2 regions of the Streptomyces sp. NPDC051018 genome follow, and region 2 is predicted to be linked to the other one. Evidence: riboswitches for the same ligand, from Rfam matches in the RefSeq annotation. Region 2 holds a riboswitch; the other holds the start of a gene.

What was found. A riboswitch is a leader RNA that binds a small molecule or an ion and turns the genes downstream of it on or off. The one in region 2 is predicted to bind cyclic di-AMP.
Positions count from the first base shown of each region.
Region 1: it holds a riboswitch for cyclic di-AMP, as region 2 does, so the genes downstream of both, ACIBCM_RS04375 (peptidoglycan DD-metalloendopeptidase family protein) here and ACIBCM_RS22345 (transglycosylase SLT domain-containing protein) in region 2, are expected to answer to the same signal.

Region 1 covers NZ_JBITFN010000002.1:118,037-121,452, forward strand. The annotation lists gene ACIBCM_RS04370 (tyrosine-protein phosphatase) at 1-452, opposite strand, end outside; cyclic di-AMP (ydaO/yuaA leader) riboswitch at 1,493-1,647, shown strand; gene ACIBCM_RS04375 (peptidoglycan DD-metalloendopeptidase family protein) at 1,652-2,620, shown strand; gene ACIBCM_RS04380 (STM4011 family radical SAM protein) at 2,727-3,416, opposite strand, start outside.
Region 2 covers NZ_JBITFN010000013.1:14,657-18,072, forward strand. The annotation lists gene ACIBCM_RS22340 (DNA helicase) at 1-918, opposite strand, end outside; gene ACIBCM_RS22345 (transglycosylase SLT domain-containing protein) at 1,330-1,812, opposite strand; cyclic di-AMP (ydaO/yuaA leader) riboswitch at 1,817-1,975, opposite strand; gene ACIBCM_RS22350 (NAD(P)-dependent alcohol dehydrogenase) at 2,407-3,375, opposite strand.

The DNA of each region.
Region 1 (3,416 bases), on a different contig from region 2:
TCGGCCAGCGCGTGCAGAATCCTGCTGTGCTCGCCGGTGCGCTGGGTGATCATCACGCGGTACGACTCGGACATCCGGTCGGCCGCCTTCCCGTCCGCCAGGATCGTCCGCAGCTGGTCGAGGTCACCCTCGCGGACCATCGTCCAGAACTCCGCGCCGTCGGCCGGATCGCTGAGCGGCAGATTCAGGTTCCGTACGCCCGGCAGTGCCACGTCCGGGCCCTCCAGCCGCATATCGGCGGCATTGCGGAAGTCGAAGATCGTGTGCAGCCCCAGCCCGGAGAGGAAGGACGCGTCACTCGCCGTCGCGTCGGCGAGATGACCGCTGCGGAAGAGCCGCCCGTGCCGCACCGTCCTGCCGTCCACGGTCGGGAGCCCGCCGACATCGCGGAAATTGCGTACCCCGGTCAGTTCCGGCTCGGTCGACGGGACCTGCGGCAGCTGCTGCGTCACAAAGGCTCCTGAGGGTCACTGCCGTCGGCGCCGGTCGCCGACTGTGGCGTGTTCTCGACGATACGACATGGGTTCTTCGGGCAATTACTTTGTCCTTCCTGGTGGGAGCGTGCCCGGTGCCTTGATCCATGTCCGATGCTGAGTGATTATGTTGAATTGTATTGATTTCTGGGCTGTGGGGGCGGTGGTGCTCGGTCGGGGGTCGGGTCCGGGGGTCGCGGCCGGGCTCGTGGCGGCCCTCTCTATCGGTCACAGGGCGGCCGTGCCGTTGCCGGCGGGTCGTGGGCCGGAGGGTGGGTCGTGGCGGGCCCCTGGGGTGTGAGCCCGCGGTGGCGATGGGTGTCCCGCTCCGGGGCCGGACATCGCCCCGGGGTGGTCGGGGGTTCGCTGCTTTCCGAAGTGCGTGTTCCCGTGGTGAAGTTCGGATGGCGAACTGGAGGAGGAGTTCTCCTGGTGGGGGAATGGGCCGTTCTGGCCGACGCCTCTGCCGCAGGTGAATGCCCTTCAGGCGCCGCGTCATGGGAGCCGGATGGGCTGGCGCGGAAAAAATTTAGCGGCCATTCGGAGCGGAGTCGCGACCGGAATCGCCGGAGGCGCCTCCGGCGTGATCAGGATTCGTGGGTGTGCCTCAGGGAGGGGTGCTCATGACGTCCGGCTGAACGGCAGGCGACTTGTTGCCGACGGTATCGCCCGAAAAGTGACGGGAAGTTGAACGGCCGGGCGTGGCCGCCATGGCCTATAGGGGCTTCTGGTCATCATGTCCGAATTGAACCCTTAGGTATAACGTGCCCTGTCTGTAGGGGAGATGGTTCCGCTCGTGAGCAGGATCATATTCGTGACGGTGTGTGGCCGGATCGGGAAAGAGGAATTCGGCCGCCCAAGGGGAGTTGGCGGAGCCGGGTAGACAGAGGGTGACCGGGTATTCCGCGCCGGAAAGATCCGTGTCACGGATCGGGAAAAGGCTCGGCTTGTTCCCTTCGGCGCGGCCGGTCTACGGTCACGGCAGTTCGGACGGAACGCCTAATCCTGCCGCCGTCCGGAATTCCCACCCACCCACGCGTGGCAGGAGCGGGGGACCCAGGTAGTACGCCGATCCCGGAGTTCCGGACGGCTTGGGGTGAAGTCGCGCTGCCGCGCGGCCGGGCATCTCCAGCCCTAACCCGACAGCTCACCCCGCAGGCGCCGGAGAGGAATGCGTCATGCCCAAAAAGGGTAAGCACCGCCGAATTACGTCCAGCCCCCTCACCCGTGGCTTCGTCGCCGCCGGTACCGGTGGCGCGGCCATCGCCCTTCCGCTGATGGGTGCGAGCGGCGCCCAGGCGGCGGAGCAGTCGGCCCCCGCGACCGTCGCCGCCGTCCCCGCCGCCCCGGTGGCCCAGCAGTCCGCCGCCGCTCCCGTGACCTACCGCGTGGTGGCGGGCGACTATCTGTCCAAGATCGCCGCGGACCACAACCTCAGCGGCGGCTGGCAGAAGCTCTACGCCGACAATCGCGAGGCCGTCGGTGAGAACCCCTCGCTGATCCACCCCGGCCTGGAGCTGACCCTCGGCGCCAAGGCCAAGGCCAAGAGCGACGCCCCGGCGAAGTCCGAGACCCGCTCGGAGCCCCGCGCCTCGCGTGACGACGCCCGTGAGAGCGCCCCGGCCCCGGCCGCCCCGAAGGAGACCGCCTCCAACACGTCCGCGTCGGCCGGCTCGGTCGAGGCCACCGACGACGACGCCGCGCAGAGCACCCCCGAGCCGAGCGCTCCCCAGGCCGGCGGCGGCTACACCACCCCGGTCGCGTCCGCCAACGTCAGCACCCCGTACCGCGCCTCGGGCTCCATGTGGTCCAGCGGCTACCACACCGGTGTCGACTTCACCGCCTCCACCGGTACCAGCATCCGGTCCATCGGCCCCGGCACCGTCGTCTCCGCCGGCTGGAGCGGCTCGTACGGCAACGAGGTCGTCATCAAGCACGCCGACGGCAACTACTCCCAGTACGCCCACCTCTCCTCGCTCTCCGTCTCCGCGGGCCAGAGCGTGAGCGGTGGACAGCAGATCGGGCTCGCCGGCTCCACCGGCAACTCCACCGGCCCGCACCTGCACTTCGAGGTCCGCACCGGCCCCGGCTACGGCTCCGACATCGACCCGGTGGCCTATCTGCGCCAGCACGGCGTCTCTCTCTGACGTTCGTACCAACGCCCGCAACCCCTCGTGCCGCCCGGCGGTGGCACGGGGGGTTGCGGCGTGCTCCCGCTTCGGTGATCCGGTCCGGCGGGTGGGCCGAGCGGGATCACCACACCGTCAGGCCCCCGGGCCGGGCGGCGGGGACGCGTTCCAGTACGCCGCCCGCGAAGACGTCGTACAGCGGGAGCGCCTCCAGATGCACATAACCGATGTGGCAGTCGCAGACGGCGAGCGGGCAGGCGCGCGGGCGCAGCGCGGTCCGGTACGAGCCGTCGTACAGATTGCCCAGTTCGGCGGGGACGAAGTGGCAGCGGCGCACGGTGCCGTCGCCGTCCACCGAGACGACCGACTCGCCCGTCCGGCAGGGGAGACCGGCCGAGCGGTGCGGATGGCGGCTGTACGGGAACAGGGGATCGAGCGCGGTCCACTCCGCGGCTTCCGGGTCCGTGTACCGGTGGCCTTCCGCGGCGTTCACCCAGAGGTAGACCTGAGAGGGAAGTCCGGCGCGGAGCCGGCGGGCGTGCTCCAGATGCTCGGGCAGCCCGACCACACCGACACTGAAGCGGATGCCCAGCCCGGTCAGCTCACGGCACTTGCCGAGGAACCTCTCGTACGGGGTCTGCCCGGGGTGGTAGGTGCACCAGAGCGCGAGCGTCCCGGGATCGGCGTCCGCGAGCCAGTCCGTGCGGCAGCTGAGATTGGTCTGGATCGCCACCCGCCGCACCTGCGGCAGCCGGGACAGCTCGACCAGAGTGCGCCGGTACCAGGAACGGACCAGGCCCTCGCCCCAGGGTGT
Region 2 (3,416 bases):
CATCCGCAGCGACGCGGAGGTGGGGTCCGCCGCCGCGTCCGTCTCCGTGTCGGGGACGACGACCGTGTCGAAGCCGAGCCCCTTGGCGCCGGCCCGGTGGACGACGACCGGGCCGGGGCGGGACAGATCAAGCGTGCGGTATCTGCCGTGGGCGGCCTGGGCGGTGTACATCTGCGGCCTCAGCTCCGGAGCCCGCCGCTCCAGCAGGGTGATGAGCTCGAACTGCGTACGGGTCGAGTTGACGACGACCCCGATGCTGTCTCCCGGCCTCTCCCGCGCCAGGGAGACCAGCAGATCGGTCACGGCCCCGGGGCCGGTCAGCCGGTGCAGCCGGGGACGCGGCCCGATCCGCCCGGGCAGCGCGGGAGATATGGCGCCCGTGTGGAAGCGGGCGGCCAGCTCGGCGATCTGACGGGTGTTGCGGTGGTTTCCGCCGAGGCCGTGCCGGGCGCAGGCGCCGAGACCCCGTTCGATCTCCCCCAGGGTCGACCGGGTGTCGGTGAGCCGCTGGCACTCGTCGGCGAACACGGTCACCTCCGCCCCGAGCAGCCGGCACAGCCGGTAGAAGGCGGGCGGCAGATCCTGGCCCTCGTCCACGACCAGACTCAGCGCGCCGGGCGCCTCGCGAAGGGCCGCCCGTTCGTAGAACGCCGGCCAGTCGTACCAGCCGTCGTCGGTTCTCGGGGCGACCTCCCCGTACCAGCGGGCGAGCCAGGAGTGCGCCGTCGCCACCGTCACCCCCGCGTCCTCGGTGCCCAGCGCCCGTACCAGGGGCGCGAGGGACTGGCACAGCAGCCGGGACCGGGTGAGCAGGACGGCCGGAGTGCCGGTGAGCGAGCTCGGCCCGCAGCCGTATCTGTTCGGCTTCCCCCAACCCGATGGCCTGGGCCCGTGCCCGGAAGGTGAGTTCGGAGACAACCCCCCGTACGGCCTCCCGGCGCAGATCCGCGTACAGCTCGCGCAACGCCTCCCCCGAGCCCGGGAGCACCCCGCCCGTCCGCCGTGGCTTCACCCATGACTCACACCCCCCTGTGTCGCATGACATGCCCCCGGAACAAGCCCCGCACGGCTGCTCAACGGAAGCAGGAAAGAACCGGCCCACAACGTAGAGAGGCGTGTTGACATTGTCAACACGCCTCTCGTTGGCGGCAGTTACCCCGATCCTGTGGACGCCCGACCCCGCCGGGTTCGCGGGTCCTTCCGCTCCCGGTCTCCTCCTCCGTCCTGTCTTCCGTCTGCTGTCGCAGGGTGCGGGGGCATATCGGCCTCCATACGCGAGAACGCCCCCGGGATCCCGGGGGCGTTCTCGCGTATGGAGTTCAGGCAGTGTCAGTACGGCCCGAAGACATTGTCGATCGATCCGTACCGGTCGGCCGCGTAGTTGCAGGCTGCGGCGATATTGGCGACCGGGTCGTAGCTGTCGGTGGACGTACCCGGAACGTGGTAGGCCCGGAAGGTCGGGTCAATCACCTGGAGAAGGCCCTTGGACGGCGTTCCGGCCACGGCGTTGGAGTCCCAGTTGTTGATCGCCAGCGGGTTTCCGGAGGACTCGCGCATGATGTTCCGGTGAATTCCCTCATAGCTGCCGGGAATTCCGTGATCGGCCATGACGGACAGCGCTTCCCTGATCCAGCCGTCGAGGTTGTCGGGGTACGTCGTGGCCTGGGTCGCCGTCGTGGCGGCGGGGGCGGCGTGGGCCGTGGCGGCACCGGCCAGCGGGAGCGCCAGCACGGCGCCGGCCGCGCCGAGCGCGACAAGACCCCTGGTGAGCGAGCGGGTTCCGAAACGGGACAGCTTTACCTGGGCAGACATATTGAGTTCCTCTCCGTCGCCTGCGAGGTGAGCTGTCGGATTCGGGCTGGAGATGCCCTACCGCACCCGAAGGCGCGGATTCACCCCTAGCCGGTCCCTTGCGGTACCGGCGACTTACCTGGTTCCCCCGCTCCTGCCGTGAGTGAGTAGTCGGTCGGCTCTGTGCGGGACGGCGGCAGGATGAGGCGTTCCGTCCCGAGTCGACGATGACCGTAGACGAGACCGGGCGAGGGAGACAAGGCGCGGTTTCCTTTTCGAAACCCATTTCCGGGTCTGGCTTTCGGGTGCCGGATTTCCATGATCCGGCGGAGGGGCCCAACTCGCTTTTCATGGCGATGGGATGGCCGGGGAGTGAATTGATCGTTTCGGGTCTCCGGGTGACGCTTGTCACTTATGGAGTCGTTATTCAAAAGACGCCATAGCGAAGGGCGTTTAGGTTTATTGGCGAGAAAGCAGCCAAATGGGACATTTCATCCATTGGGTGTGAGGGGCTCCATAGTTCCCAGAAGGGGTAGGGCCTCTCATCGTGCCCCGCGTACGGCGTCCTCCGTGCCCCGGCCCTGGCCGCGATCGCCCGGTTCATACGGGCACGGCTCATACGGTCACGACGATCTTGCCCCGGGGATGGCCCGTCTCCAGGTGCTTGATCGCGGCGACGGCTTCGGTCAGCGGGTAGGCGCGGTCGACGACCGGTGCGATCGTGCCGTCCTCGGCGAGCTTCTTGAGGATCATCAGGTCCTTGTGGCGCACCAGCGCGATCAGGGAGCTCAGCGTCTGGCCCAGGAACGGCGAGAGCGCGTAGCCGTGGAGCTGGCGGCCCAGGCCGCCCACCCAGTCGCCGCCGCCTTCGCCTCCGGCCATGACCAGGACGCCCTTGGGGGCGAGTGCGCGGCGCAGCAGGGACAGCGGGCGGTTGCCGGCGGTGTCGAGGATGACGTCGAACCGGTGCCCGCCGTCGGTGATCTCCTGGGTGGTGTAGTCGAGGACGTCGGTGGCGCCCAGGGTCCGGACGAAGTCGGCCTTGCCGGGGCCGCAGACGGCGGTGACCTCGGCTCCGTACGAGGCGGCGAGCTGGACGGCGTAGGTCCCGATGCCGCCGGAGGCGCCGATGACCAGTACTTTCTGCCCCGGCCTCGGGCGCGCCCTGCCGCTGAGGCCCTGGTGGGCGGTGACCCCGGAGACGGGGAGAGCCGCGGCCTGCTCGAAGGTGAGGTTGCCGGGCTTGGGCGCGAGCTTGTCGGCCCTGGCGCAGGCGTACTCGGCCAGCGATCCGTCGCCGCTGCCGAAGACCTCGTCACCCGGCTTGAAGCCCGTCACCTTCGCACCGACCGTCTCGACCACCCCGGCGAGGTCCCAGCCGCGAACGGGGTTCTTGGGCTTGCGGAACCCGAAGGCGAGGCGGGCCATATAGGGCTTGCCCGTCATGAGGTGCAGGATGCTCGGATCCACCCCGGCGGCGCGCACCTGGACCAGCACTTCGCTGTCCCGGGGAACGGGGCGGTCGATGTCGCGCAGCTCTAAGCCGTCCGCGGAGCCGTACAAGTCATGGACGATGGCCTTCATGGGGTCCCCCCTGGTTCGGATGCTGCCCCAGAGCATCGCGC